Regions from separate parts of the Kitasatospora sp. NPDC087861 genome, predicted to be linked through region 1. Evidence: predicted binding sites of a transcription regulator. Region 1 holds the regulator's gene; the other holds the start of a gene.

Region 1 (14,072 bases):
TCGCCGGCGGTGGTGGTGGCGATCGGGCGGCCGTCGGCCGTCCAGCCCTGCAGCTGGGTCTGGTCGCTGCCCCAGTGGGTGAGCCGGCGGGACGGGCCGCCGTCCACCGGCACCACGTGCACCTCGGGCGCGCCGTCCCGGGCGGAGGTGAAGGCGATGTGCCGCCCGTCCGGGGCGAACCGGGGGTGGTGGACCGGCAGATGATCGGCCGTCAGCCGCCAGGCCCGGCCGCCGTCCAGCGGGGCCAGCCAGACGTCGTTCTCGGCGACGAAGGTGACCAGGTCGCCGTGCAGATGGGGGTGGCGCAGATAGGCGCCCGCGGAGGTGCTCAGGGGTTCCGTCACGCGGTCAGCGTAGGCACCCACGCACACCGCGCGGGCCGATTTTCGCGGACTCCCGCCCCGACCGGAGCCCGCTACGACCAGCGGCCGGTACGGCCCAGCAGCAGCGCGCCGGCGGCCACCCCGGCGGTGGAGGTGCGCAGCACCGACGGGCCCAGCCGGTACGGCTTCGCGCCCGCCTCGGCGAAGGCGGCCAGCTCCTCCGGGGAGACACCGCCCTCCGGGCCGACCACCAGCACCACGTCCCCGCCCTCGGGCAGCGCGGCCAGCGCCAGCGGCTCGGCGCCCTCCTCGTGCAGCACGGCGGCGAACGCCGCCCCCGCCAGGACCGGCGCCAGCTGCCGGGTGGTCACCGGCTCGCGCACCTCGGGGAAGCGCAGCCGGCGGGACTGCTTGCCGGCCTCCCGGGCGGTGGCCCGCCACTTGGCGAGCGCCTTGGCGCCCCGGTCGCCCTTCCACTGCGTGATGCAGCGCGAGGCGGCCCACGGGATCACCACGTCCACGCCGACCTCGGTCATGGTCTCCACCGCGAGCTCGCCGCGGTCGCCCTTGGGCAGCGCCTGGACGACGACGATCCGCGGCGCCGGCTCGGGCTCCCGGCGCACGGACGCCACCGTGACGTCGACCGCGTCCTTGCCGAGCACCTCGGCGACCGTCCCGTCCACCCCGAGGCCCAGCCCGTCGGCCAGGGTCACCGCCTCGCCCGCCGTCAGCCGCTTCACCGCGGCCGCGTGCCGCCCCTCCGGCCCGTCGAGGCGCACCACGGAGCCGGGTGCGGCGGCGGCGATCCGCTCGGTCTCGACGACGAAGACGGGGGCGGTCATGCGGGGAACCTCCGGTGGTGGGGGCGGATCGGGAACGCGAAAGGGGTGCCGGGCAGAGCCCCGGCACCCCCACGCGGACGGCTACCGGCCGTTGAACGCGTCCTTCAGACGCGAGAACAGGCCCTGCTGGCCCGGCGCGAACTGGCCGGACGGCCGCTCCTCGCCGCGCAGCACCGCGAGCCGGCGCAGCAGCTCCTCCTGCTCGGCGTCGAGCTTGCCGGGCGTCTGCACCTCGACATGCACTATCAGGTCGCCCCGGCCGCCCCCGCGCAGGTGGGTGATGCCCCGGCCGTGCAGCGGGATCGACTGGCCGGACTGGGTGCCGGGCCGGATGTCGACCTCCTCCAGCCCGTCCAGGGTCTGCAGCGGCACCTGGGTGCCGAGGGCCGCGGCCGTCATCGGGATGGTGACGGTGCAGTGCAGGTCGTCCCCGCGGCGCTGGAAGGTCGGGTGGGTGGTCTCGGCGATCTCGACGTACAGATCGCCGGCCGGGCCGCCGCCGGGGCCGACCTCGCCCTCGCCGGCCAGCTGGATCCGGGTGCCGTTGTCGACACCGGCCGGGATCTTGACGGTCAGGGTGCGGCGGGCGCGGACCCGGCCGTCGCCGGCGCACTCCGGGCACGGGGTCGGCACGACGGTGCCGAAGCCCTGGCACTGCGGGCAGGGGCGGGAGGTCATGACCTGGCCCAGGAAGGACCGGGTGACCTGGGAGACCTCGCCCTTGCCGCGGCACATGTCACAGGTCTGCGCGGAGGTGCCGGGGGCCGCGCCCTCGCCGCTGCAGGTGGTGCAGGTGACGGCCGTGTCGACCTGGAGTTCCTTGGTGGTGCCGAAGGCGGCCTCCTCCAGGGTGATCTCCAGCCGGATCATGGCGTCCTGGCCGCGGCGGGTGCGCGAGCGTGGGCCGCGCTGGCCGGCCGCGGCGCCGAAGAAGGCGTCCATGATGTCGGAGAACCCGAAGCCCGCCGCGCCCGCGCCGAAGCCGCCCGCGCCCCCGCCGCCCGGCGAGAGCGGGTCACCGCCGAGGTCGTAGACCTGCCGCTTCTGCGGATCGGAGAGCACCTCGTAGGCGGCGTTGATCTCCTTGAACCGCTCCTGCGTCTTCGGGTCCGGGTTGACGTCCGGGTGCAGTTCGCGTGCCAGGCGCCGGAACGCCTTCTTGATCTCGTCCTGCCCCGCATCCCGTCGGACGCCGAGTACCGCGTAGTAGTCCGTGGCCACCAAATGCTCCGCTTGTTCCGCCTGTAGTAGTGCTGCGACTGGGATGTCGCCGTCAGATGACCGACAGCGACTGTTTGCTACGACTCGGCCAGGATCTGACCCACGTACCGTGCCACCGCTCGCACCGCCCCCATTGTGCCCGGATAGTCCATCCGGGTCGGACCGATCACACCCAGTTTGGCCACGCTCTCGTCGCCCGAACCGTAGCCGACCGAGACCACCGAGGTGGAATTCAGCCCCTCGTAGGCGATCTCCCGCCCGATCCGGACCGTCATCGCGGCGTCCGCGGTCTCACCCAGGAGGCGGAGCAGGACGACCTGCTCCTCCAGTGCCTCCAGCACCGGCTGGATGGTGAGCGGGAAGTCGTGCCCGAAGCGGGTCAGGTTGGCCGTGCCGGCCAGCATGATCCGCTCCTCGTTCTGTTCGGCGAGCGCCTCGAACAGCGTCGCCAGGACGGTGCTGACGGTCGGCCGGTCCGGCTGCTCGAAACCCGCCGGGAGCTCCTCCAGGAAGCCCGGCACGTCCGGCAGCCGCTGGCCGACGGCCCGCGCGTTGATCCGGGCCCGCAGGTCCGCCAGGACCGTCTCGCCGACCGGGCCCGGGCAGTCCACCATCCGCTGCTCGACCCGGCCGGTGTTGGTGATCAGGACCAGCATCACCTTGGTCGGGGCCAGCGCGACCAGCTCGATGTGCCGGACGGTGGAGCGCGACAGCGAGGGGTACTGCACCACCGCGACCTGCCGGGTGAGCTGGGCGAGCAGCCGCACCGTCCGGGCGACCACGTCGTCCAGGTCGACGGCGCCGTCCAGGAAGTGCCGGATCGCCCGGCGCTCGGGGGCGCTCATCGGCTTGACCTCGGCAAGCTTGTCGACGAACAGGCGGTACCCCTTGTCGGTGGGGATGCGCCCGGCGCTGGTGTGCGGCTGGTGGATGTAGCCCTCCTCCTCCAGCGCCGCCATGTCGTTGCGGACGGTGGCCGGGGAGACCCCGAGGTTGTGCCGCTCCACCAGGGCCTTGGAGCCGACCGGCTCCTCGGTCCCCACGTAGTCCTGGACGATCGCGCGGAGCACGGCCAGCTTGCGGTCGTCGAGCTGGCGAACCTCACCGGCCATGGGGCACACACCTCCGTCTTCGCGCGTTGTCCGTTTGTGTCGCACATGCTGCTGCCCGTTCCGGGACACCCGGTTCCGGGACCCGCCTTGGCACTCGTCATACCCGAGTGCCAAAACCGTACCTGCCAGTGTAAGGCCCGGGCCCAACGGCAGGAACGGCCCGGCCGGAGTGATCCTGCCCGCAGTTCCCGGCGCGGGGGTGGTGCCGCGGGGCCGTCCGGGTGGCAGCATCGAAAGCGACGGCGAATGGAGGAGCAAGCAATGTCGAGCTCGGGCCAGCACACCCGTTTCGCGCCCGACCGCGGCCTGACCGGCCGCATGGTCGTGACGATGTTCGTGATCGGGCTGCTGTACGTCGGCTTCACCGGCCTGCTGATCGTGCTGCTGCGCGGCGCCTGGCCACTGATCGTCCTGATCTCCGGCGGGCTGTTCGTGGCCCAGTTCTGGTTCAGCGACAAGATCACCGAACGGGCGATGGGCGCCCACCAGGTGACCCCTGAGCAGTACCCGCAACTGCACGGCACCGTCGACCGGCTCTGCGCGCTGGCGGACATGCCCAAACCCCGGGTGGCGGTCGCCGACAACGACATGCCGAACGCCTTCGCCACCGGCCGCAACCCGCAGAACGCCGTGGTGTGCGTCACCACCGGCCTGCTGCGCCGGCTGGAACCCGAGGAGCTGGAGGGCGTCCTCGCCCACGAGCTGTCCCACGTCGCCCACCGGGACGTCGCGGTGATGACCATCGCCGGCTTCCTCGGCGTCCTCGCCGGGGCCATGACCCGGATCGCCATGTACGGCGGGTTCATGGGCGGCGGCCGCAACAACAACGACCAGAACGCGGCGATCGCCGCCCTGGTCATCCCGCTGGTGTCGATGGTCGTCTACGCCATCAGCTTCCTGCTCACCCGGCTGCTCTCCCGCTACCGGGAACTCGCCGCCGACCGCTCCGCCGCCCAGCTCACCGGCCGCCCCAGCGCCCTCGCCTCCGCGCTCACCAAGGTCACCGGGCAGATCGCCGCCATCCCCAGCAAGGACCTGCGCCAGGCGCAGCCCTACAACGCCTTCTACTTCGCCCCCGCGCTGAGCGCCCGGGAGACCGCCGCCCAGTTGTTCTCCACCCACCCGACGCTGGAGAAGCGGCTGGAGCAGCTGGCGAAGATCTCCGAGCAGCTCGGCCGCTGACTCCCCCCTCCGCCGCTCCGCCCGACTCCGCCCGCACCCTCCTGAAAGGACCGCCGTGGGAATCCTGGACGCCCTGTTCGGGCGCACCAAGCCCGTCAAGCCCGACCTCGACCAGCTGTTCGGCGTACCGTCCGCCGCCCTCACCCTGGAGGCCGGGGCCGGGTTCACCCCCACCGGCCTCGGCTCGGTCTGCTTCGCCGCCGTCGAGGGCGCGGCCTTCGGGCAGGTCGAGCAGCAGGTGCGGGCGCTGCTGGACGCCGACACCGAGCGCGGCGGCGTCCCGGTGGAGGCCTCCAAGGACGGCTACGGCTACTCCTGGCTGCTCGCCCGGCACACCCCCGAGGAGCTGCCGGAGCTGGTGAACGACCTGCACGCGGTCAACAGCGAGCTGGAGGCGAACGGCTTCGGACCCCAGCTGCTCTGCTCGCTGGTCGCCTTCCGCAACGGGCAGGGGCAGTCGCTGGCGCTGGTCTACCTCTACAAGCGCGGCACCTTCTACCCCTTCGCCCCGATGCCCGGCGGCGGGGAGCGGCGCAACAGCCCGCTGGAGTTGCAGGTCAACGCGCTGCTGGGGAACGACCTGCGGCTGGAGAAGGACCTCAGCCGCTGGTTCCCGGTCTGGGGCGCGCCGGGCCTGTGACGGGCCGTCCGATCCTCGGGCGCTGCCGCTGCCTATAGTCACCTGCATGCACAGCCGCCAGTACGGACCCGACCTGACCCCGCCGTGGAAGAGGCAGCAGCCCGCCCCGGAGGTGCCCGCCGAGCGGGACCTGGTGGTGGAGGAGGCGGCGACCGGCTTCTGCGGCGCGGTGGTGCGGTGCGAGCGGACCGCCGAGGGGTTCACCGTCACCCTGGAGGACCGTTTCGGCAAGCACCGGGTGTTCCCGCTGGTGCCGCGCGGCTTCCTGCTGGAGGGCCGGGTGGTCACCCTGGTGCGCCCGACCGGCCCGGCCCCCTCGCGGGCGCCTGGCCGCACCGCCTCCGGCTCGATCGCCGTCCCCGGCGCCCGGGCCCGGGTCGCCCGCGAGTCGCGGATCTACGTCGAGGGCCGGCACGACGCCGAGCTGGTCGAACGGGTCTGGGGCGACGACCTGCGGATCGAGGGCGTGGTCGTCGAGTACCTGGAGGGCGTGGACGACCTGCCCGCGATCGTCGCCGACTTCGCCCCCGGCCCGGGCCGCCGCCTCGGCGTCCTGGTCGACCACCTGCTCCCCGGCACCAAGGAGCACCGCATCGCCGCCCAGGTCACCGGCGACGCCGTCCTGGTCGTCGGCCACCCCTACATCGACATCTGGCAGGCCGTGAAGCCCTCCTCCGTCGGCATCCCCGCCTGGCCCGCCGTCCCCCGCGGCGAGGAGTGGAAGGAGGGCGTCTGCCGCCGCCTCGGCTGGCCGGTGAACACCCCCGCCGCCTGGAAGCGGATCCTCTCCAAGGTCGACACCTACAAGGACCTGGAGCCGGAGCTCCTGGGCCGCGTCGAGGAGTTGATCGACTTCGTGACGCTCCCGGGGTGAGGTAGGTCAGACGTACTGCTGAAAGTCCGTGGTGTCCAGATCGACATCGAGCAGGCCGACGGGGACGGGCTCGCCGAACTTACTGGTCCGCTCGGACATGTACCTCGGGAGCCCGGACCCGGGATCCTTGCCCAACTCGGTCAGCAGCACGCAGACTCCCTTGATCGGGTCGACGATCAGATACGCGGGGACGGTGCCCTCGGCATAGAGCTCCCGCTTGGTCCGGTAATCACGATCGACACTGGTCTTCGACACCACCTCGACCACCAGGGTGACGGCAGGCGACGGCAGCAGTCGTCCGTGCTCCTCGACCGCCCCGCGTTCGAAGACGACCAGGTCGGGCTGGGGTTCGCTCGCCTGGCCGGGGATCCCCAGGTCCTGGGTCGTGAGGGGACGCCACCGACCGTACGGAAGCTGGTGCTGAATCGCCAGGACGATGAGGTTGTGGACCATGTCAGGCCCGGCCGTCATCACGATTTCCCCCCTGATGAGCTCGGCCTTGACGCCTTCCGGCACCTCCAGGTTCTCGAAGATCCCGGTCATCCGATCATCGATGGCGGTCATCCCACGCTCCCTCCGACGGCTGACACCCACGTCAACGAATGTCAGTCCACCAGGTCACGTACGACCGCGTCGGCCAGCAGCCTGCCCTGGAGGGTGAGGACGGCGCGGCCGGCGGCGTGGGTGTCGGGGTCGAGGAGGCCGTCGGCGAGGTGGCGGGCGGCGGCCTGGCGGCCGGTGTCGGTGAGGAGGGTGAGCGGGATGCCCTCGGCGAGGCGCAGTTCGAGCAGGATGCGCTCGACCCGGCGGTCCTCCTCGGCGAGGACCTCACGGCCCAGGGCCGGGGTGCGGCCTTCGGCGAGGGCCTGGGCGTAGGCGGCGGGGTGCTTGGCGTTCCACCAGCGGACGCCGCCGACGTGGCTGTGCGCGCCGGGGCCGGCGCCCCACCAGTCGGCGCCGGTCCAGTAGAGCTCGTTGTGGCGGCAGCGGCCCTCGGGGGTGGTGGCCCAGTTGGAGACCTCGTACCAGGAGTAACCGGCGGCGCTGAGGGCCTGTTCGGCGATGAGGTAGCGGTCGGCGTGCACGTCGTCGTCGATCATCGGCAGTTCGCCGCGCTTGACCCGGGCGGCGAGCTTGGTGCCGTCCTCGACGATCAGGGAGTAGGCGGAGACGTGGTCGGGCCCGGCGCCGATGGCGGCGTCCAGGGAGGCCCGCCAGTCGTCGTCGGACTCGCCGGGGGTGCCGTAGATGAGGTCCAGGTTGACGTGGTCGAAGCCGGCGGCGCGGGCCTCGGCGACGCAGGCCTCGGGGCGGCCCGGGGTGTGGTGGCGGTCGAGCAGCTGCAGGACGTGCGGGCGGGCGCTCTGCATGCCGAAGGAGACCCGGTTGTAGCCGCCCTCGCGCAGCTCGGCCAGGTAGGCCGGGTCGACGGACTCCGGGTTGGCCTCGGTGGTGACCTCGGCGCCGTCGGCGAGCCCGAACTCCTCGCGCAGTGCGGCGAGCATCTTCACCAGGTCGCGGGCGGGCAGCAGGGTGGGGGTGCCGCCGCCGAGGAAGACGGTCTGCACCGGGAGGTCCACGGGGCCGAGGATCCTGCGGGCCAGCCGGATCTCGGCGACCACGTTGTCCGCGTAGGTCTCCTGGGAGGCGACGGCCCCGGAGGAGCGCAGCTCGGTGGCGGTGTAGGTGTTGAAGTCGCAGTAGCCGCAGCGGCTGGCGCAGTACGGCACGTGCAGGTAGAAGCCGAACGGCCGCTGCCCGAGACCGGTGCGGGCGTGCGCGGGCAGGGAACCGTCGGACGGCACCGGTTCGCCGTCGGGGAGTGCGGAGGGCATGACCCCATTGTCCCGTACGGCTCACCCGAACCGGTGAGCCGTACGGGGGCGGGGCGGCTCAGGCCTCGTTGGCGCCCGCGTACATCGCGGTGACGGCGTCCGCGTAGGTCCGCTCGACCACCGGGCGCTTGATCTTCAGGCTCGGGGTGAGCTCGCCGTGCTCGATGTCGAGATCGCGCGGCAGCAGGTGGAACTTCTTGATCGTCTGCCAGCGCTGCAGGTCGGCGTTGAGCCGCCGGACGAAGCCGTCGATCAGCTGGTGCACCTGCGGGTCGGCGGCCACCTCGGCGTAGGACTTGCCGGCCAGGCCGTGCTCGGCGGCCCACGGCATGATGACCGCCTCGTCCAGGCCGATCAGCGCGGTGCAGAAGTTGCGGCCGTTGCCGATCACCAGGATGTTGCTGACGAACGGGCAGGCCGCCTTGAACCTGCCCTCGACCTCGCTGGGCGCGACGTACTTGCCGCCGGAGGTCTTGAACAGGTCCTTCTTGCGGTCGGTGATCCGCAGGAAGCCGTCGGGGCCGAGCTCGCCGATGTCCTCGGTGTGGAACCAGCCGTCGGCCTCCAGCACCTCGGCGGTCTTCTCCGGCAGGTCGTGGTAGCCGCGCATGACGCCGGGGCCGCGCAGCAGGATCTCGCCGTCCTCGGCGATCCGGACCTCGGTGCCGGGCAGCGCGCGGCCCACCGTGCCGATCCGGACGTCCTCCTCGCGATTGACGCAGGAGCCGGCGCTGGTCTCGCTGAGGCCGTAGCCCTCCAGGATCGGCACGCCGGCGCCGAGGAAGAAGAAGCCGATCTCGGGGGCGAGCGCGGCGCTGCCGGAGACGGCGCCGCGCAGCCGGCCGCCGAAGGCCGCGCGGATCTTGGCGTAGACCAGCTTGTCGGCCACGGTGTGCTGGAGCCGCAGGCCCAGCGGGGCGGTTCCGGTGCCGGTGGCGATCCGGCTCTCCTGGACGGCCCGGGCGTGCTCGCGGGCGACCTTGGCGGCCCAGCGGAAGATCTTGTACTTGGCGCCGCCCTCGGCCCGGGCCCGGCCGGCGATGCCGTTGTAGACCTTCTCGAAGATGCGCGGCGCCGAGGCCATGACGGTCGGCCGGATGGCCGGCAGGTTGTGGATGATCCGGTCGACCCGGCCGTCCACGGCCATCACGTGGCCGGTGGCGATCTGGCCGGAGATCAGCGTCTTGCCGAACACGTGCGACAGCGGCAGCCACATGAACTGGACGTCGTCGGAGCGCAGCAGCCCGCTGGCCTCCTGAGCCCGGCCCTCGTACGCCCAGCAGTCGTGCACCAGGCGCACGCCCTTGGGGCGGCCGGTGGTGCCGGAGGTGTAGATGAGGGTGGCCAGCTGCTCCTTGTCGAGCGCGGCGACCGCCTTCTCGACCGCGTCCGGGTGCTGCTCCAGGTACTCGGCGCCGCGCTGTTCCAGTTCGGCGAGGGTGAGCAGGGCGAGGCCGGCGGTCCCGGGGACCTCGGTCGCGGTCGCGCCGGACTCGGTCGCGCCGGACCCGGTCGCGCCGGTCTCGGGGGCCGCGCTCCCGGGGGCCGTGCTCTCGGGGGCGTCGAAGAGGATGACGGTCCGCAGTTCGGGCAGCTGCTCGATCTGGTCGACGGCCTTGGCGAGCTGGGCGGCGTTCTCCGCGAACAGCGCCCTGGAGCCGGAGTTGGAGAGGATGAAGGCGGTCTCGTCGGTGTTGGTGCTCGGGTAGACGGTCGTGGTGGCGGCGCCCGCGCACATGTTCCCGAGGTCGGCGATGATCCATTCGACGCGGGTGGAGGAGGCCAGCGCGACCCGGTCCTCCGGCTGGATGCCGAGCGCCATCAGGCCGGCGGCCACCGCCTTGACCCGGGCCGCCGTCTGCGCCCAGGTGAGCGAGCGCCACTGCTCGGCGCCGGGGGCGCCGTCCGCGGCGTGCTCGTCGACCGGGGCCGGGTAGCGGTAGGCCTCGGCGTTCGGGGTGGCGGCGACCCGCTCCAGGAACAGGTGGGCGACGGAGGCGGGACGCCCGGCGACGATGTCGGCACTGCCGGAGTCGATCAGGGACTGCGCGGAACTCAACGAGGACCTCCGGGGGCGGGTGGCCGTCTGAGGGATTGTCGCGGCGCCCGTGGGGGGCGGTCGCCGGGCCCCCGGGTAACCCGGACGGTACCGGCGAGTAACAAGGGGGCAATCAGCAGCCTAGGGGGAAATCGGTCATTCCGTAAGAGGGCACGGACCGTCGGCACACCGCCACGGCGCCGGTGCCCGTTCGACGACCCCGCCAGGACCCCGGGTGAACCGCGCAACCGGGCCCACCGGGCGATTCGGCAAAGGGCTGGACAAACCTCCGGTTCACACCCTGGGAATCGTCTGTACGAGTGCACCAAAGAACGAGAATTGGGATGCGAATCCACCCGCCGACGACAAGAGTGTGCAAGTGCTGATCAGACTGCTCCGGGCGTACCTGCGCCCATACTCCCGACCGATCGCCCTGCTCGTGGTGCTCCAACTGGTGTCCACCCTGGCGGCGCTCTACCTGCCGACGCTCAACGCCGACATCATCGACGACGGCGTGGTCAAGGGCGATACCGGCTACATCCTGCGCGTCGGCGGGGTGATGATCGGTGTCACCCTGATCCAGGCGCTGTGCTCGATCGGCGCCGTCTACTACGGCGCCCACACCGCGATGGCCTTCGGCCGGGACCTCCGCGCCGCCGTCTTCGACCGCGTGCAGAGCTTCTCCGCCCGCGAGGTCGGCCAGTTCGGCGCCCCCTCGCTGATCACCCGCACCACCAACGACGTCCAACAGGTCCAGATGCTGGCCCTGATGAGCTTCACGCTCATGGTGGCCGCGCCGATCATGTGCGTCGGCGGCATCATCATGGCGCTCAACCAGGACGTGCCGCTGTCCGGTCTGCTGCTCGCCGTCATCCCGCTGCTCGGCATCGTCGTCCTCCTGCTGGTCCGCTCGCTGCGCCCCAAGTTCCGCAGCATGCAGACCCGGATCGACACGGTGAACCGGATCCTGCGCGAGCAGATCACCGGTATCCGGGTCATCCGCGCCTTCGTCAAGGACGGCCACGAGCAGACCCGCTTCGCCGGCGCCAACGGGGACCTCACCAACGTCGCCCTCCAGGTAGGCCGGCTGATGTCGTTCATGTTCCCGGCCGTGATGCTGGTCGTGAACGTCTCCAGCGTCGCCGTGCTCTGGTTCGGCGCCCACCGGATCGACAGCGGCGCCATGCAGATCGGCGCGCTCACCGCCTTCCTCTCCTACCTGATGCAGATCCTGATGAGCGTCATGATGGCCACCTTCATGTTCATGATGGTGCCGCGCGCCGAGGTCTGCGCCGAGCGCATCGACGAGGTCCTCGGCACCTCCTCCAGCGTCGTCCCGCCCGCCACGCCGATCACCGAGGTGCTGCGCCGCGGCAACCTGGAGCTGCGCGACGTCGACTTCCGCTACCCCGGCGCCGAGGCCTCGGTGCTGCGCGGCATCGACATCACCGCCCGCCCCGGCGAGACCACCGCCGTCATCGGCTCCACCGGCAGCGGCAAGTCCACCCTGCTCGGGCTCGTACCCCGGCTCTTCGACGCCACCTCCGGCCAGGTCCTGCTCGACGGCGTCGACGTGCGCGAACTCGCCCCCGAGGCGATCGCCGAGAGCGTCGGACTCGTCCCGCAGAAGCCGTACCTGTTCTCCGGCACCGTCGCCAGCAACCTCCGCTACGGCCGGCCCGACGCCACCGACGAGGAGCTCTGGCACGCCCTGGAGATCGCCCAGGCCAAGGACTTCGTCGAGAAGCTGCCCGAGGGCCTGGACGCCCCGATCGCCCAGGGCGGCGGCAACGTCTCCGGCGGCCAGCGCCAGCGCCTGGCCATCGCCCGGGCGCTCGTCCGCAAGCCCGACGTCTACCTGTTCGACGACTCCTTCTCGGCGCTCGACTACGCCACCGACGCCAGGCTGCGCAAGGCCCTCTCCCGCGAGACCGCCGACGCCACCGTGCTGATCGTCGCCCAGCGCGTCTCCACGATCCGCGACGCCGACCGGATCATCGTCCTCGACGAGGGCGCGGTCGTCGGCACCGGCACCCACCGCGAACTGATGGCCGACAACCCGACGTACCGGGAGATCGTGCTCTCCCAGCTCACCGAGCAGGAGGCGGCGTGACCACCCCCGGCAAGCCCGACACGGACGACCAGCCCGCGGCCCCCGCCGCCGAACTGCCCACCGACTCCCAGGCCGCCGCCGCCCGCCGCGGCCCCGCCGGACCGGGCCGCTTCATGGGCGGCCAGGGCACCGAGAAGTCCATGGACTTCAAGGGCTCCGGCAAGCGCCTGCTCGGCCTGCTGCGCCCCGAACGCTCCCTGCTCTCGGGCGTGTTGGCCCTCGGCGTGCTCAGCATCGGCTGCGCCGTCACCGGCCCCAAGGTGCTCGGCAACGCCACCGACCTGATCTTCGCCGGCGTAGTCGGCGCCCGCTTCGAGCCCGGCGCCTCCAAGGCGCAGATCGTCGAGGGGCTGCGCGCCCACGGCGAGGGCGGCGTCGCCGACCTGCTCTCCTCGGTGAGCTTCACCCCCGGCCAGGGCATGGACTTCGGCGCCATCGGCACCGTCCTGCTCTGGGTACTGGCCATCTACGTCGCCTCCGCCCTGTTCGGCATCGTCCAGGGCCGGCTGGCCACCGCGGCGATCCAGCGGGCCGGCTACCGGCTGCGCCAGGACGTCGAGGCCAAACTCGCCCGGCTGCCGCTCAGTTACTTCGACAAGCAGCCGCGCGGCGAGGTGCTCAGCCGGGTCACCAACGACATCGACAACATCAGCCAGTCCATGCAGCAGACCCTGGGACAGGTCGTCAACTCGCTGCTCACCGTGGTCGGTGTGCTGGCGATGATGTTCTGGATCTCCCCGCTGCTCGCCGTGATCGCCCTGGTGTCGGTGCCGCTGTCGGTGGTCGTCGCCGCCAAGGTCGGCAAGCGGGCGCAGCCGCAGTTCGTCCAGCAGTGGAAGTCCACCGGCCAACTCAACGCGCACATCGAGGAGATGTACACCGGCCACAGCCTGGTCAAGGTGTTCGGCCGCCACCGCGAGTCCGCCGAGACCTTCCGCGAGCACAACGAGGCGCTGTTCGCCTCCAGCTTCCGGGCGCAGTTCATCTCCGGGATCATCCAGCCCGCGATGATGCTGATCGGCAACCTGCAGTACGTGCTGGTCGCGGTCGTCGGCGGCCTGCGGGTGGCCAGCGGCTCGCTGTCCATCGGCGACGTGCAGGCGTTCATCCAGTACTCGCGGCAGTTCAGCCAGCCGCTCACCCAGGTCGCCAGCATGGCCAACCTGGTGCAGTCCGGGGTCGCCTCCGCCGAGCGCGTCTTCGAGCTGCTGGACGCCCCCGAGCAGAGCCCCGAACCGGCCGTGTCCGAGCGGCCCGACACCATCCACGGCCGGGTCTCCTTCCAGGACGTGTCCTTCCGCTACGACCCCGACAAGCCGCTGATCGAGGACCTCTCGCTCAAGGTCGAGCCCGGCCAGACCGTCGCCATCGTCGGCCCCACCGGCGCCGGCAAGACCACCCTGGTCAACCTGCTGATGCGGTTCTACGAGGTCAGCTCCGGGCGGATCACCCTCGACGGGGTCGACGTCGCCGCGATGTCCCGCGAGGACCTGCGCTCCGGCATCGGCATGGTGCTCCAGGACACCTGGCTGTTCGGCGGCAGCATCGCCGACAACATCGCCTACGGCGCCCAGGGGGCCACCCGCGAGCAGGTGATCGAGGCGGCGAAGGCCGCGCACGTCGACCGCTTCGTGCGCACCCTGCCGGACGGCTACGACACCGTCCTCGACGACGAGGGCACCGGCGTCAGCGCCGGCGAGAAGCAGCTGATCACCATCGCCCGGGCGTTCCTCGCCCAGCCCTCGATCCTCGTCCTGGACGAGGCGACCAGCTCCGTCGACACCCGCACCGAGGTGCTGATCCAGCGGGCCATGGCGCGGCTGCGCACCGGCCGCACCAGCTTCGTGATCGCGCACCGCCTCTCCACCATCCGGGACGCCGACGTGATCCTG
Region 2 (14,072 bases), on a different contig from region 1:
CACCGGCGAGGTACCGGGCGAGGCGCTGCGCGCGGACGTCACGGTCTGCTTCGGCACGTACAAGCCCGGCCTGCTGGTCGACCCGGGCGCGTCGTACACGGGGGCCGTCCAGCTGGTCGGGATCGGGCTGGAGCCGCCCGCGCCGGAGGTGACGGCCCTGCAGCACGCGGACGTGGCGGCGCTGCTGCCGCGGCCGGCCGTCGAGAGCGACAAGTACCGGCGGGGCGTGGTCGGGGTGGCGGCCGGTTCGGCGACGTACCCGGGCGCGGCGCTGCTGGCGGTCGCCGGGGCGCTGCGGGGCGGCGCGGGCGCCGTCCGGTACGTCGGCACGGCGGCCGAGGAGGTGGTGCGACGCTTCCCGGAGGTGCTGGTCACGGAGGGCGGCCCGGCCGGGGCCGGGCGGGTGCAGGCCTGGGTGGTCGGGCCGGGCGGCGGCGAGGGGGCGCGGCAGGCGCTGGCCGAGGCGCTGGCGAGCGACGTCCCGGTGCTGGTGGACGCGGACGGGCTGACCGAACTGGCCCGGCTCGGCCCGGGCGTGCTGGCCGGCCGGACGGCGCCCACCCTGCTCACCCCGCACACCGGTGAGGCCGCCCGGCTGCTCGCGGGCGCCGCCGGCAGCACGCCGCCGGCCGCCGAGGAGCTGGCCGCGACCCGGCTGGCCACCGCCCGCCGGCTGGCCGGCGACTACCGGGCGACGGTCCTGCTCAAGGGCTCCACCACGGTGATCGCCGACCCGGGCGGCGCCGTCCGGGTCAACCCGACCGGCACGTCCTGGCTGGCCACCGCCGGCAGCGGCGACGTCCTGGCCGGCCTGGCGGGCTCCTTGCTGGCCGCCGGACTGTCGCCGCTGGACGCCGCGTCCGTGGGCGCCTACCTGCACGGTCTGGCGGGCCGTCACGCGGCGGGCGACCCGGGCGCGCCGGTGACGGCGCTGGGGGTGGCGCAGGCGCTGACCGCGGTGTGGCGGGCGGTGCGGGAGCCGTAGCCGGGGCGGGACGGGCGGACGGGGCGGAACCGATCGGCCGTCCGGGGACGTCCGGAACAGGGTGACGAGCGGTGCGCCGCAGGTCGGCGCGGTGCCCGGGACCCGGGCGTCGGCCGCCCCCGCCGACGGCCCGTTCGGCGAGGACTCCGGGATGTCTGGGAGACTGACCCTGATGACAACTGCGAACACGACCGGCACGGCCACCCTGACCGACGGCGTACGGGCCGAGGCGACGATCGATCTGGCCGCCCTGCGTGGCAACCTCGCCGCACTGCGCGAGCGCGTCGGCAGCTCGGCGGTGATGCTCGCGGTCAAGGCGGACGCCTATGGCCACGGCGCGGTCGAGTGCGCCCGGGAGGCGGTCGCGAACGGGGTCGGCTGGCTCGGCTGCGCCACGCCCGAGGAGGCGCTGGCGCTGCGGGCCGCGGGCATCCGCCCGGAGCAGGCCCGCATCCTGTGCTGGCTGTGGACGCCGGGCGGGCCGTGGCGGGAGGCGCTGCGCGCGGACCTCGACATCTCGGTCAGCGGCCAGTGGGCGCTGGACGAGCTGCTGCCGGCCGTCCGGGAGACCGGCATCGCGGCCCGGGTCCATCTGAAGGCGGACACCGGTCTCGGCCGCAACGGCTGCCAGCCGCACGACTGGCCGCACCTGGTGGCCGCCGCCCGCCGCGCCGAGGCGGAGGGGCTGCTGACCGTGGTCGGCGTCTGGTCGCACTTCGCCGCCGCCGACGAGCCGGGCCACCCGTCGATCCAGGCCCAGCTGGACTCCTTCCGTGCCGCGCTGGTCCAGGCCGAGGCCGCCGGGCTGCGCCCGCAGGTGCGGCACCTGGCGAACTCGCCGGCCACCCTGCTGCTTCCGCAGTCCCACTTCGACCTGGTCCGCACCGGCCTGGCCGCGTACGGGCTGTCGCCGGTGCCGGAGGTCGGGTCGCCGGCCGACTTCGGGCTGCGCCCGGTGATGGCGCTGACCGCGCGGCTGGCGCTGGTCAAGCACGTCCCGGGCGGGCACGGGGTCAGCTACGGCCACCACTACGTGACGCCGGGCCCGACCACGTTGGGCCTGGTCCCGGTCGGCTACGGCGACGGCGTCCCGCGGCACGCCAGCGGCACCGGACCGGTGCAGATCGGCGGCAAGTGGCACACGGTCGCCGGCCGGGTGGCGATGGACCAGTTCGTCGTGGACCTGGGCGGCGACACCCCCGGGATCGGCGAGGAGGTGCTGCTGTTCGGCAACGGCGAGCACGGCGAGCCGACCGCCGAGGACTGGGGCCGGGCCTGCGGCACCATCTCGTACGAGATCGTGACCCGGATCGGCGCCCGGGTCCCGCGCCGCTACCTGGGCGGCAGCCAGATCGAGGGCCTGACCGCATGACGGCCGGAGCGGCCGAGGACGGCCCGGTCTCGGCGGTGGCCAAGGCGGCCGGCGCGGCCTCCGGGGTGAGCCGGGCGGGCGTGATCGGGATCTCGGTCGGCGTGTTGGCGGCCGGGGCGGCCGCCGGGGTGGCGATCGAGCGGCTGACCGTCGGCCGGGCGACCCGCCGCCGGGCCCGGGCCGAACTGGACGCCGAGGCCCCGTACGGCTCGCTGCGCGGGCGCCCGCGCACGGTGGCCGCGCCGGACGGCACCGAGCTGTACGTCGAACTGGACGGCACCGGCTGGTCCGAGCCGGACGGCGGCACCCCCGGCGCCGAGCCGCTGACCGTGGTGTTCTGCCACGGCTACTGCCTCAGCCAGGACAGCTGGCACTTCCAGCGGGCCGCGCTGCGCGAGGGCCTGCGGCTGGTCTTCTGGGACCAGCGCAGCCACGGCCGCTCCGAGCGCTCCCGCTCCTACCTGGCCGGCGAGCCGGCCAGCATCGACCAGCTGGGCGGGGACCTCAAGGCGGTGATCGACGCCGTCGCGCCGACCGGGCCGCTGGTGCTGGTGGGCCACTCGATGGGCGGCATGACGGTGATGGCGCTGGCCGACCAGCACCCGGAGCTGTTCCGCGAGCGGGTGGCCGGCGTCGCGCTGATCGGCACGCTGGCGGGGGACTGGAACGAGGTCAGCCTCGGCCTGCCGTCGGCCGGCGCGAAGCTGTTCAAGAAGGTCGCGCCCGGGATGATGCGGCTGCTGGGCCGCCAGGTCGAGCTGGTGGAGGCGACCAGACGGCTGGGTTCGGACGTCACCTCCGTCTTCTACCGGAAGTTCTCCTTCGGCGGGAGGGACGTCGACCCGGCCGTGGTGCGGTTCGCCGAGCAGCTGCTGGACGCCACCCCGATCGACGTGGTCGCCGAGTTCTACCCGGTGTTCGGCGCGCACGAGAAGTACGCGGCGCTCGCCGCCCTGCACGGACTGCCGACGCTGGTGCTGGCCGGTACGAAGGACCTGCTGACGCCGTCGGCGCACAGCGAGGCGATGGCCGAGCGGCTGCCCGGCGCGGAGCTGGTCCTGGTGGAGGGCGCCGGGCACCTGGTGATGCTGGAGCGCCCGGAACTGGTCGACGACGAGCTGGCGGCGTTGCTGCGCCGGGCCGCCGAACTCGCCGGCGTCGCGCCGCCGCCCCCGGCGGTCCTGGACCAGGCCTGAGCCCCGCCCTGAGGCCGCCCGGCACACGCCGGGTCGGCGATGTGGCACGGTAGCGGGGGCGGCCGGTGGTCGGAACGCCGGTACGGACGAAGGGCACGACACGCGCATGGGCTCGCACGCCACTCTCACCGTCCCCACCCCGGAGCGGATGGGCCGGCTCGGCCGGGAGCTGGCCGCGCTGCTGCGGCCGGGGGACCTGGTACTGCTCTCCGGCGAGCTGGGGGCCGGGAAGACCACGCTGACCCGGGGCCTGGGGGAGGGACTGCAGGTCCGCGGGGCGGTGACCTCACCGACCTTCGTGATCGCCCGGGTGCACCCGTCGCTGGTCGGCGGCCCGGCGCTGGTGCACGTGGACGCGTACCGGCTCGGCGGGGACCTGGACGAGATGGAGGACCTCGACCTGGACGTGTCGCTGCCGGAGTCGGTGGTCGTGGTCGAGTGGGGCGAGGGCAAGGTCGAGCGGCTGTCCGAGGACCGGCTGGAGGTGCGGATCGAGCGCGCTCTCGGCGACACCGCCGACGAGGACGACCTGGACCCGCGCCGGGTGGTGCTGACCGGCGTCGGCCCGCGCTGGACGGGCGTCGCGCTGGAGGCGCTCGCCTGAGCCGGTGCGCCCTTTTGCCGACGGGCTGTCGGTAAGTGTTGCGGGCGGGGTGCCGGGCGTGGTGGGATGGGTGCTGCGGTTAGGTCTGCCTAACTAGGGAGGCGCCATGTCGAGCACCACCCCCGCCCCGGAGCGCGCCGTGCACGGCGCCGGGGCCGGAGAGTCCGCCCGCCGCGCTCCGGGGGAGCCGATGCGGGCGCTGCTGGCCGCCTGCGCGGCCGCCGAGGCGGTGTCCACCCCGCCCGGGCCGGAGCCCCGGGAAGCCGAGGAACCGGAGACCGGAACGCCCCGCGCGGCCTAGCCTGCCCCGGGGCCCGTCCGGCGGGCCGGGGCGTCAGGCGATCACGACCACCTTGGTGTCCTTCGGCGCGAAGTCCCAGAGCAGCTGGCCCTCCGGGCGACCGCTGCGGATGCCGCCGGTCTTCGCCTTCGGGTCGACGGTCGGCGTGGCGCCGTCCACGGTCGCGCTGAAGCCGAACACCACGCCGTTCTGCTGCGCGAAGCGCACCACGTGCTCGACCTGCCGGCCGTCCGTCCCGGTGGTGCCGGCGGTGCGGCTGTAGACCGCGTAGCTGCCCGGGGCCGGTTCGACCGAGCCCGGGGTGACCGGGAAGGCGGCCGTGACCTGCGGGGTCTTCTTCGGGTCGACCAGCCAGACGTAGTGGCTGCCGATCGAGTAGACCACCCGCGTGCCGGTGCCCGAGGTGGTCGGCAGCGCCGGGACCGTCGGGGTGGCCGAGGCGCTCGGCGTCGCGGAGGCGGCCGGCCCGCTGGACGTCGTGGTGCTGGCGACCGGCTTGGCGCCGCCGGCCCGGTCCTGAGCGCCGTTGGCCTGGAAAGCCAGCAGGCTCACCACCGCCAGGGCCCCCAGGGTCAGCCCCGTGACCACCACACCAGGACCCATCTTCGCCACGTGCTGCTCCCGCCGCCGTCCCTTTACGTACCGCCCCATCGTGCCAGGTTCGCCCGGCGGGGGAGCGGCGCCCCGGATGTGTGTTCCTGGTCAGCACGCCCGAGCGATCAGCCGGTCGGCTCAACGTCGGTCTAACCTTGACCCCGTGCTGCTGCTCGCGTTCGACACCGCTACCCCCGCCGTCACCGCCGCCGTCCACGACGGCACGGCCGTCCTCGCCGAGACCCACCAGGTCGACGCCCGGCGCCACGGCGAACTGCTCCTGCCCGCGATCGACCGGGTCCTGCGGGCGGCCGGTGTGGACAAGCACCGGCTCACCGGCATCGCGGTGGGCGTCGGCCCCGGCCCGTACACCGGCCTGCGGGTCGGTCTGGTGACCGCCGCCGCGCTCGGCCACGCGCTCGGGCTGCCGGTGCACGGCGTCTGCACCCTGGACGCGATCGCCCACCAGGCCCGCGCCGAGGGCCTGGCCGGGCAGCCGTTCACGGTGGCCACCGACGCGCGCCGCAAGGAGGTCTACTGGGCCTCCTACGACGCCGACGGCCGGCGCACCGAGGGCCCCGGCGTGGACCGCCCGGCCGAGCTGACCCCGCAGCCGTGCTCGGTCGGCGCCGGCGCGCTGCTCTACCCCGAGGCCTTCCCCGGCGCGCACGGCCCCGAGCACGTGTCGGCCGGCGCCCTGGCCGCCTTCGCCGCCGCCGAGCTGGCCGCCGGGCGCGAGCTGCTGCCGAACGTCCCGCTGTACCTGCGCCGTCCGGACGCCCAGGTCCCGGCGGGCTACAAGGCGGTGCTCCCGGCGTGAACCACGGCACCACCCTGCGCCCGATGCGCTGGTGGGACATCGCGCCGGTGCTGGAGCTGGAGCTGGAGCTCTTCCCCGAGGACGCCTGGTCCACCGGGATGTACTGGTCCGAGCTGGCCGAGACCCACTCCGGCGGCACCCGCCACTACACCGTCGCCACCACCCCGGACGGCGCCGTCGTCGGCTACGCCGGACTGATGGTGATCGCCGGCGAGGGCGACGTCCAGACCATCGCCGTCGACCGGCGCCACCAGGGCGCCGGCCTCGGCGCGGCGCTGCTCACCGACCTGATCCGGGAGGCCGCCCGGCGCGGCTGCGCCGAACTGCTGCTGGAGGTGCGGGTGGACAACCCGCGCGCCCAGCGGCTGTACGAGCGCTACGGCTTCCAGCCGGTGGGCATCCGGCGCGGCTACTACCAGCCCGCCAACGTCGACGCGCTGGTGATGCGCCTCGACCACCCGAGCACTGACCCGAAGGACCTTAAGGACACCCGCCATGGCTGACGAACCGCTCGTCCTCGGCATCGAGACCTCCTGCGACGAGACCGGCGTCGGCATCGTGCGCGGCACCACGCTGCTGGCCGACGCGGTCGCCTCCAGCGTCAACGACCACGCCCGCTTCGGCGGCGTCGTCCCGGAGATCGCCAGTCGCGCGCACCTGGAGGCGATGGTCCCGACCATCCAGCGCGCCCTGGACACCGCCGGCGTCAAGGCCGCCGACCTGGACGGCATCGCCGTCACCGCCGGCCCCGGCCTGGCCGGCGCGCTGCTGGTCGGCGTCAGTGCCGCCAAGGCGTACGCCTGGGCGCTGGACAAGCCGCTGTACGGGGTCAACCACCTCGCCTCGCATATCTGCGTCGACCAGCTGGAGCACGGCCGGCTGCCCTCGCCGACGATGGCGCTGCTGGTCTCCGGCGGGCACTCCTCGCTGCTGCTCAGCGAGGACATCACCAGCGACGTCCGCCCGCTCGGCGCGACCATCGACGACGCGGCCGGCGAGGCCTTCGACAAGGTCGCCCGGGTGCTCGGCCTGGGCTTCCCCGGTGGCCCCGTGGTCGACCGCACCGCCCGCGAGGGCGACCGCAAGGCGATCGCCTTCCCGCGCGGCCTGAGCGGCCGGAACGACCCGGCGTACGACTTCTCCTTCTCCGGCCTGAAGACCGCCGTCGCCCGCTGGGTGGAGGCCAAGCGCCGGGCCGGCGAGGAGGTGCCGATCGCCGACGTGGCGGCGTCCTTCCAGGAGGCCGTCACCGACGTGCTCACCCGCAAGGCCGTCAAGGCGTGCAAGGACAACGGCGTCGACCACCTGATGATCGGCGGCGGGGTGGCCGCCAACTCGCGGCTGCGCGAGATGGCCCAGCAGCGCTGCGACCGGGCCGGCATCCGGCTGCGGGTGCCCCGGCCGGGCCTGTGCACCGACAACGGCGCGATGGTGGCCGCACTGGGCTCCGAGATGGTGTGGCGTGACCGCACCCCGTCCGCGTTCGACCTGTCCGCGGACTCCTCGCTGCCGGTGACCGAGGTGCACGTGCCCCACCCGGACTTCCACGGCCAGGCCTACGCGGCCCTCACCGGCGGCACCGAGTGACCGTCGCCGCGATGTGGGAGGCCCTCGCCGCCGCCGGGCGCGGGCCCGAACTCACCGCCTGGGTACGGGAGTTGGCGCTGCCCGCAGTGCGCGGATCGGCCGGGCTGGAACGTGCCGAGCTGTTCGGTGCGCCCGGCGAGAGGGTGCTGCTGATCACCTGGTGGAGCGGCGAGCCGGTGCCGGTCGCCGACCCGCCGGCCGAGCTGCTCGGCCGCCCGGTGCACCGCTGGTCCTTCACCAGCGAGCACGTCGAATAGGCCCTGGACGGGAACCGCCGCCGTGGCCGCTACCGTGCATAGCTGAGAAGAAGCTGGACGGGAACCGGGAGCGCGGTGCGGTGAACAGGGACGGTCGGAGCAGGACCAGGACGTACGCGGTGGGGGCGCTGGCCCTGCTGGCCCTGGCCACCGGATGCGGCGACAACGGCGGCGGCGCCGCGGCCCCGGCGGGCGGTGGCACCTCGGCGGCCGGACCCCGGCCCACCGGCGCCGCCGCGCCGACCAGCGCGGCCGGCACCCCCGCCCCGACCGCCCCGGCCCCGGCCGGCGCGGACGCGGCGGCCTGGGCGAAGTGGAACCTCAAGCCGCTGGCACCGGCCCCCGCGCCGCCCACCGACAAGCCCATCAAGCTCGAACGGACCGGCACCGTGCCGGTGTTCAGCGAGGTGAAGACGACCGACAAGGTCGTCTTCATCACCATCGACGACGGCGCCGAGAAGGACCCGAAGTTCGTCGAGATGCTGACCGAGCTCAAGGTGCCGATCTCGATGTTCCTGACCCGGGACATCGTCAAGAACGACTACGGCTACTTCAAGCCGCTCCAGGCGCTCGGCAACCACATCCAGAACCACACCGTGGACCACCCGGTGATGAGCAAGATCCCGGCGGAGAAGCAGAAGTCCGAGATCTGCGACGCGCAGTCCGCGCTCACCCAGCAGTACGGCACCGCCCCGCTGCTGTTCCGCCCGCCGTTCGGGGACGGCGCCAACACCCCGACGCTGAACAACTCGGTGCAGCAGTGCGGTCCGCGCGCGATCGTGCTCTGGCGCGAGTCGATGCAGATCCACGACATGCAGTACCAGGCGGCGGACAAGAAGCTGAAGTCCGGGGACATCATCCTGGCGCACTTCCGCGGCCCGAAGGAGCTCAAGGGCGCCACGATGACCCAGATGTTCGGCGACCTGCTGGCCCGGATCCAGGAGCAGGGCTTCTCGGTGGCCCGGCTGGAGGACTACATCCAGGCGCCCGCCTCGTAGCCCGGCCCGTACGGCCGTCAGACCGGCTGCCCCAGCATCATCAGGGGCCCGTTGTCGGTGCGGCTGAGGATCACCGTGACGGAGTTCGGCCCGGAGGGCTTGAGCTGGCGGCGCAGCTCCTCCGGGGTGATCGCCATCCCGCGCTTCTTGATCACCACCGTGCCGACCCCGCGCTCGCGCAGCAGCGCCTTCAGCCGCTTGATGTGGAACGGCAGCACGTCGGTGAGCTCGAAGGCGTGCGCGTACGGGGTGGCGACCAGCTCGTCCGAGGTCAGGTAGGCGATCTTCGGGTCGATCAGCCGGCCGCCCACCTGCTCGGCCACCTCGGCCACCAGGTGGGCCCGGATCACCGCGCCGTCCGGCTCGTACAGGTAGCGTCCGACCGGGCCGGCCGGCGGGTCGGGCAGGTCGCCGCCGGTGAGGCTGGCGGCCTGCGGCAGCAGGGTGGCGCGGTGCGGGCGGGCGGCCTCGGTGCCGAACCAGAGCACCGCCTCCTTGACGTCCCCGTGGTCGGAGACCCACTCCGCCTCGGCGTCCGCCGGGACGGCCTCGTGCGGGATGCCCGGCGCCACCTTCAGCGCGCCGATCGGGGTCCGGCGGCCGGCCTCGATCGCCCAGGAGAGCGGCGGGGCGTACGCCTCCGGATCGAACACCCGGCCGCGCGAGGTCCGCCGGGCGGGGTCGGTGAACACCGCGTCGTAGCCGGTGACGTCCACCTCGGCGACGTCCGCGCAGCGCACCCGGACCAGGTCGGCCAGGCCCAGGGCGGCCGCGTTGGCGGCGGTGGCCGCGCAGGCCGCCGGGTCCCGGTCGACGGCCAGCACCTCGATCCCGGCCCGGGCCAGCGCCAGCACGTCCCCGCCGATGCCGCAGCACAGGTCGGCCAGCCGCCGGACGCCCAGCTCGGCGAACCGCCGCGCCCGCCACTCGGCCACGCTGCGCCGGGTGGACTGCTCGACGCCGTTGGGCGTGAAGTACATCAGGTCGGCGTCCGCCCCGAACTTCGCCCGGGCCCGCTGCCGCAGCCGGGCCTGCCCGAACGCCGCCGACACCAGCTCGGCCGGGTGCTCCCGCCGCAGCCGGGTGGCCAGGGCCAGCTCCTCCTCGGGCGCGAACTCGCGCAGCTCGGCGAGCAGGGCCTGGCCCTCGGGAGTCAGCAGCGGCTGGAGGTTCTCGGTGTCCACGGGGCCATTCTGACCGGTCAGCGGCGGTGGGCCGTGGACGCCCCGGCGGGCGGCGGATCCGCCCCGCCGACAGGCGGGCCGACCGTACACGCGTACGGCCATCCGTCCGTGGCGCGGGTTCTCGGGCGCGCCGTTGGCACTCTGGTTGACTGAGTGCTAACACCGGCCTATGGTCGTCCTTGGCACTCCCCAGTGGGGGAGTGCTAACGCGAAGACGCGTGCCTGACCCCCGCGACGGCAGGCTCGCAAGTTCGCTCCTACCCGTTAGAAACCCCGTAATCTCCGAAGGGGAGCTCGGACGTGACCACCAGCAGCAAGGTTGCCATCAAGCCGCTTGAGGACCGCATCGTGGTCCAGCCGCTCGACGCCGAGACCACCACGGCCTCCGGCCTGGTTATCCCGGACACCGCCAAGGAGAAGCCCCAGGAGGGCGTCGTCCTGGCTGTCGGCCCGGGCCGCTTCGAGGATGGCCAGCGTCTGCCGCTCGACGTCGCCGTCGGTGACATCGTCCTGTACTCGAAGTACGGCGGCACCGAGGTGAAGTACCAGGGCGAGGAGTACCTCGTCCTCTCGGCCCGCGACGTTCTCGCGATCATCGAGAAGTAAGTCGTTCCGACCCGCCCCGGATCCGTGTCCCAAGTGACAGGGGCCCGGGGCGTGGTTGTTGGTTCACGTAGTTCGGCGGCCGGTGGGCCGGTCGTAGCCCCGAGGGAATAGGGAACATGGCGAAGATCCTGCAGTTCGACGAGGACGCCCGCCGCTCGCTGGAGCGCGGTGTCAACAAGCTGGCCGACACCGTCAAGGTGACCATCGGCCCCAAGGGCCGCAACGTCGTCATCGACAAGAAGTTCGGCGCCCCGACCATCACCAACGACGGTGTCACCATCGCCCGTGAGGTCGAGCTGGACGACCCGTACGAGAACCTTGGCGCGCAGCTCGTCAAGGAGGTCGCCACCAAGACCAACGACGTCGCGGGTGACGGCACCACCACCGCCACCGTGCTGGCCCAGGCCCTGGTCAACGAGGGTCTGCGCAACGTCGCCGCCGGCGCCGGCCCGGCCGCTCTGAAGAAGGGCATCGACAAGGCCGTCGCCGCCGTCTCCGAGCACCTGCTGTCCATCGCCCGTGAGATCGAGGGCAAGGACGACGTCGCCGCCGTCGCGTCCCTCTCCGCGCAGGACACCCAGGTCGGCGAGCTGATCGCCGAGGCGATCGACAAGGTCGGCAAGGACGGTGTCATCACCGTCGAGGAGTCGAACACCTTCGGCGTGGAGCTGGACTTCACCGAGGGCATGCAGTTCGACAAGGGCTACCTGTCGCCGTACTTCGTCACCGACGCGGAGCGGCAGGAGGCGGTCCTGGAGGACCCGTACATCCTGATCAACCAGGGCAAGATCTCCTCCATCCAGGAGCTGCTGCCGCTGCTGGAGAAGATCCTGCAGGGCGGTGCCTCCAAGCCGCTGCTGATCATCGCCGAGGACGTCGACGGCGAGGCGCTGTCCACCCTCGTGGTGAACAAGATCCGCGGCACCTTCAACGCGGTCGCCGTCAAGGCCCCGGGCTTCGGCGACCGCCGCAAGGCGATCCTCGGCGACCTGGCCACCCTGACCGGCGGCACGGTCATCTCCGAGGAGGTCGGCCTCAAGCTCGACCAGGTCGGCCTGGACGTGCTGGGCACCGCCCGCCGCGTGACCATCACCAAGGACGAGACGACCGTCGTCGACGGTGCCGGTGACACCGAGGCCGTGGCCGGCCGCGTCGCCCAGATCAAGGGCGAGATCGCCGCCACCGACTCCGACTGGGACCGCGAGAAGCTGCAGGAGCGCCTGGCCAAGCTGGCCGGCGGCGTCTGCGTCATCAAGGTCGGCGCCGCCACCGAGGTGGAGCTGAAGGAGCGCAAGCACCGCCTGGAGGACGCCATCTCGGCGACCCGTGCCGCGGTCGAGGAGGGCATCGTCGCCGGTGGTGGCGCCTCCCTGGTACACGCCGCCAAGGTGCTGAACGACGGCCTGGGCCTGTCGGGTGACGAGGCGACCGGTGTCGCGGTGGTCCGCAAGGCGCTGCACGAGCCGCTGCGCTGGATCGCCCAGAACGCCGGCCTGGAGGGCTACGTCATCACCTCCAAGGTCTCCGAGCTGGAGGCCGGCCAGGGCTACAACGCCGCCACCGGCGAGTACGGCGACCTGGTGAAGGCCGGCGTCATCGACCCGGTCAAGGTCACCCGTTCCGCCCTGGAGAACGCGGCCTCGATCGCCTCCCTGCTGCTCACCACCGAGACCCTCGTGGTGGAGAAGAAGGAGGAGGAGGCCGACAACGGTCACGGCCACTCCCACGGTCACGGCCACTCGCACTGACGCCTGACGGTGACCGGAGGCCCGGTCCGCGCCCCTCGGGGTGCGGCCGGGCCTCCGGCGCGCCCGGCGTTTGACCCTTCAACTATCAGTAGAATTTTGCCATTGGCAAAGATTGCCTTATAACTGAGGCATGATCGAGGCCCGCCACCTGCGCGTTCTGCGTGCCGTCGCCCGCACCGGCTCCTTCTCCGCCGCCGCTCGCGAGTTGGGCTGTACGCAGCCCGCCATCAGTCAGCAGATGAAGGCCCTGGAGAAGTCGGTGGACACCCCGCTGGTGGTCCGTTCCGGCCGGGGCATGCAGCTCAGCGAGGCGGGGCGGGTCCTGCTCAAGCATGCCACCGGGATCCTGGCCGGGCTCTCCGCCGCCGAGGAGGAGATCGCCGCGATCGCCGGGCTGCGGGCCGGACGGGTGCGACTGGTCTCCTTCCCGACCGCGAGCTCCACCCTGGTGCCGCCCGCGGTCGCCCGCCTGCGGGACAGCCATCCGGGGGTGTGCGTGTCGCTGGTCGAGGCGGAGCCGCCGGAGTCGCTGGCGATGCTGCGCGGCGGCGAGTGCGAGATCGCGCTGGCCTTCCGCTACCCGCAGTCCGACGGGGCCGCCGCGCTGCCGGCGCCCGCGCACGGGACGCCGCGCGAGGCCCGGGCCGAGGCCAACCTGGAGGCGCAGCAGCTGAGCGCCGGCTCCGACTGGTCCGATCTGGTGGTCACCCCGCTGCTGGACGACCCGCTGGTGGGCCTGCTGCCCGCCGCACACCGGCTGGCGGGGCGCGGCAGGCCGGTGGAGCTGGCGGAGCTGGCGGGGGAGCAGTGGATCGCGGGCTGCCCGCAGTGCCGGGGGCACCTGGTGGAGCTGTGCGCGGCGGCGGGTTTCGAGCCCCGGATCGACTTCGCGACCGACGACTACCCGGCGGTGGTCGGCCTGGTGGCGGCCGGGCTGGGGGTGGCGGTGCTGCCCCGGCTGGCGCTGGAGTCGGTGCGCCCCGACGGGGTGTCGACGGTGCCGGTGCGGACCGCCGCGGGGGCGCCGGCGGTGCGGCAGGTGGTCGCGCTGACCCTGCCGGATCTGGCCGAGGTGCCGGCCGTGGCGCTGATGCTGGAGCGGCTGGCGGGGGCGGCCGGACGCTGACGTCCGGCGGTCGGGCGGGCCCGGAGCCGGGCGGCCCGGAGGCCGGGCAGGCTCCGGAGGTCGGGAGGGGCCTTCGGGTGGCCCTGGGTCCCGAACCGGGCTGGACAGCCTGAGGCGCCGCGAAGAAACGTTTCTTCACGGCGCGCCACGGAGGCGGAGCTAGTGCTGCGCGACCGCCGGCGGGGTCAGCGGGACCTCCACCAGCCGGTGCCGCGAGCGCCCCAGCATCTCCTCGCGCTCGTCCTCGGTCATCCCACCCCAGACGCCGTACGGCTCGCGGACCGCCAGCGCGTGCGCCGCGCACTCGGTGATCACCGGACAGCGCATGCAGACCTCCTTGGCGCTGGCCTCACGCGAACTGCGCGCGGCCCCCCGCTCGCCTTCGGGGTGAAAGAAGAGCGAGCTGTCCACGCCACGGCAGGCTGCGGAGAGCTGCCAGTCCCAGAGGTCCGCGTTGGGGCCGGGGAGGCGGGAGAAATCTGCCATGGCTCATTCCCTTCAGAGGCTCGTCGGCCGTGGGCCGGCGCTCAGCGGGCTGCTGCTGGGCGGCGCGGCGGGGCGTCGATGCACTGGTGTGGACACCTGGAAATATGACTTACGGCAACTCCATGGACAAGTCACCCACAGAGTGGCACAACAGTCAATGACCATACGAAAGCTATAAAAGCGGGCAAAGTGGGCAATGAGTTCGCCG

Evidence for each region. The regulator HrcA, encoded in region 1, represses chaperone genes, less so after heat shock. The targets are predictions, from matches to a motif close to TTNGCACTCNGNNNNNCNGAGTGCNAA.
Region 2: the regulator HrcA is predicted to act here: its motif matches at 10,032-10,058, upstream of groES (co-chaperone GroES).

The regions. Positions count from the first base shown of each region.
Region 1 is NZ_JBIUUS010000004.1:327,837-341,908, forward strand. Features, by position in the region: gene ACIOJE_RS08835 (PDZ domain-containing protein) at 1-344, opposite strand, end outside; gene ACIOJE_RS08840 (16S rRNA (uracil(1498)-N(3))-methyltransferase) at 416-1,165, opposite strand; gene dnaJ (molecular chaperone DnaJ) at 1,247-2,386, opposite strand; gene hrcA (heat-inducible transcriptional repressor HrcA) at 2,464-3,498, opposite strand; gene htpX (zinc metalloprotease HtpX) at 3,760-4,680, shown strand; gene ACIOJE_RS08860 (hypothetical protein) at 4,736-5,320, shown strand; gene ACIOJE_RS08865 (DUF3097 domain-containing protein) at 5,367-6,194, shown strand; gene ACIOJE_RS08870 (Uma2 family endonuclease) at 6,201-6,758, opposite strand; gene hemW (radical SAM family heme chaperone HemW) at 6,800-8,029, opposite strand; gene ACIOJE_RS08880 (AMP-dependent synthetase/ligase) at 8,088-10,088, opposite strand; gene ACIOJE_RS08885 (ABC transporter ATP-binding protein) at 10,447-12,180, shown strand; gene ACIOJE_RS08890 (ABC transporter ATP-binding protein) at 12,294-14,072, shown strand, end outside.
Region 2 is NZ_JBIUUS010000001.1:531,186-545,257, forward strand. Features, by position in the region: gene ACIOJE_RS02465 (NAD(P)H-hydrate dehydratase) at 1-985, shown strand, start outside; gene alr (alanine racemase) at 1,158-2,357, shown strand; gene ACIOJE_RS02475 (alpha/beta fold hydrolase) at 2,354-3,553, shown strand; gene tsaE (tRNA (adenosine(37)-N6)-threonylcarbamoyltransferase complex ATPase subunit type 1 TsaE) at 3,660-4,157, shown strand; gene ACIOJE_RS02485 (hypothetical protein) at 4,264-4,458, shown strand; gene ACIOJE_RS02490 (hypothetical protein) at 4,492-5,061, opposite strand; gene tsaB (tRNA (adenosine(37)-N6)-threonylcarbamoyltransferase complex dimerization subunit type 1 TsaB) at 5,216-5,872, shown strand; gene rimI (ribosomal protein S18-alanine N-acetyltransferase) at 5,896-6,375, shown strand; gene tsaD (tRNA (adenosine(37)-N6)-threonylcarbamoyltransferase complex transferase subunit TsaD) at 6,368-7,459, shown strand; gene ACIOJE_RS02510 (hypothetical protein) at 7,471-7,716, shown strand; gene ACIOJE_RS02515 (polysaccharide deacetylase family protein) at 7,797-8,714, shown strand; gene ACIOJE_RS02520 (SAM-dependent methyltransferase) at 8,732-9,919, opposite strand; gene groES (co-chaperone GroES) at 10,199-10,504, shown strand; gene groL (chaperonin GroEL) at 10,621-12,252, shown strand; gene ACIOJE_RS02535 (LysR family transcriptional regulator) at 12,383-13,378, shown strand; gene ACIOJE_RS02540 (WhiB family transcriptional regulator) at 13,538-13,864, opposite strand.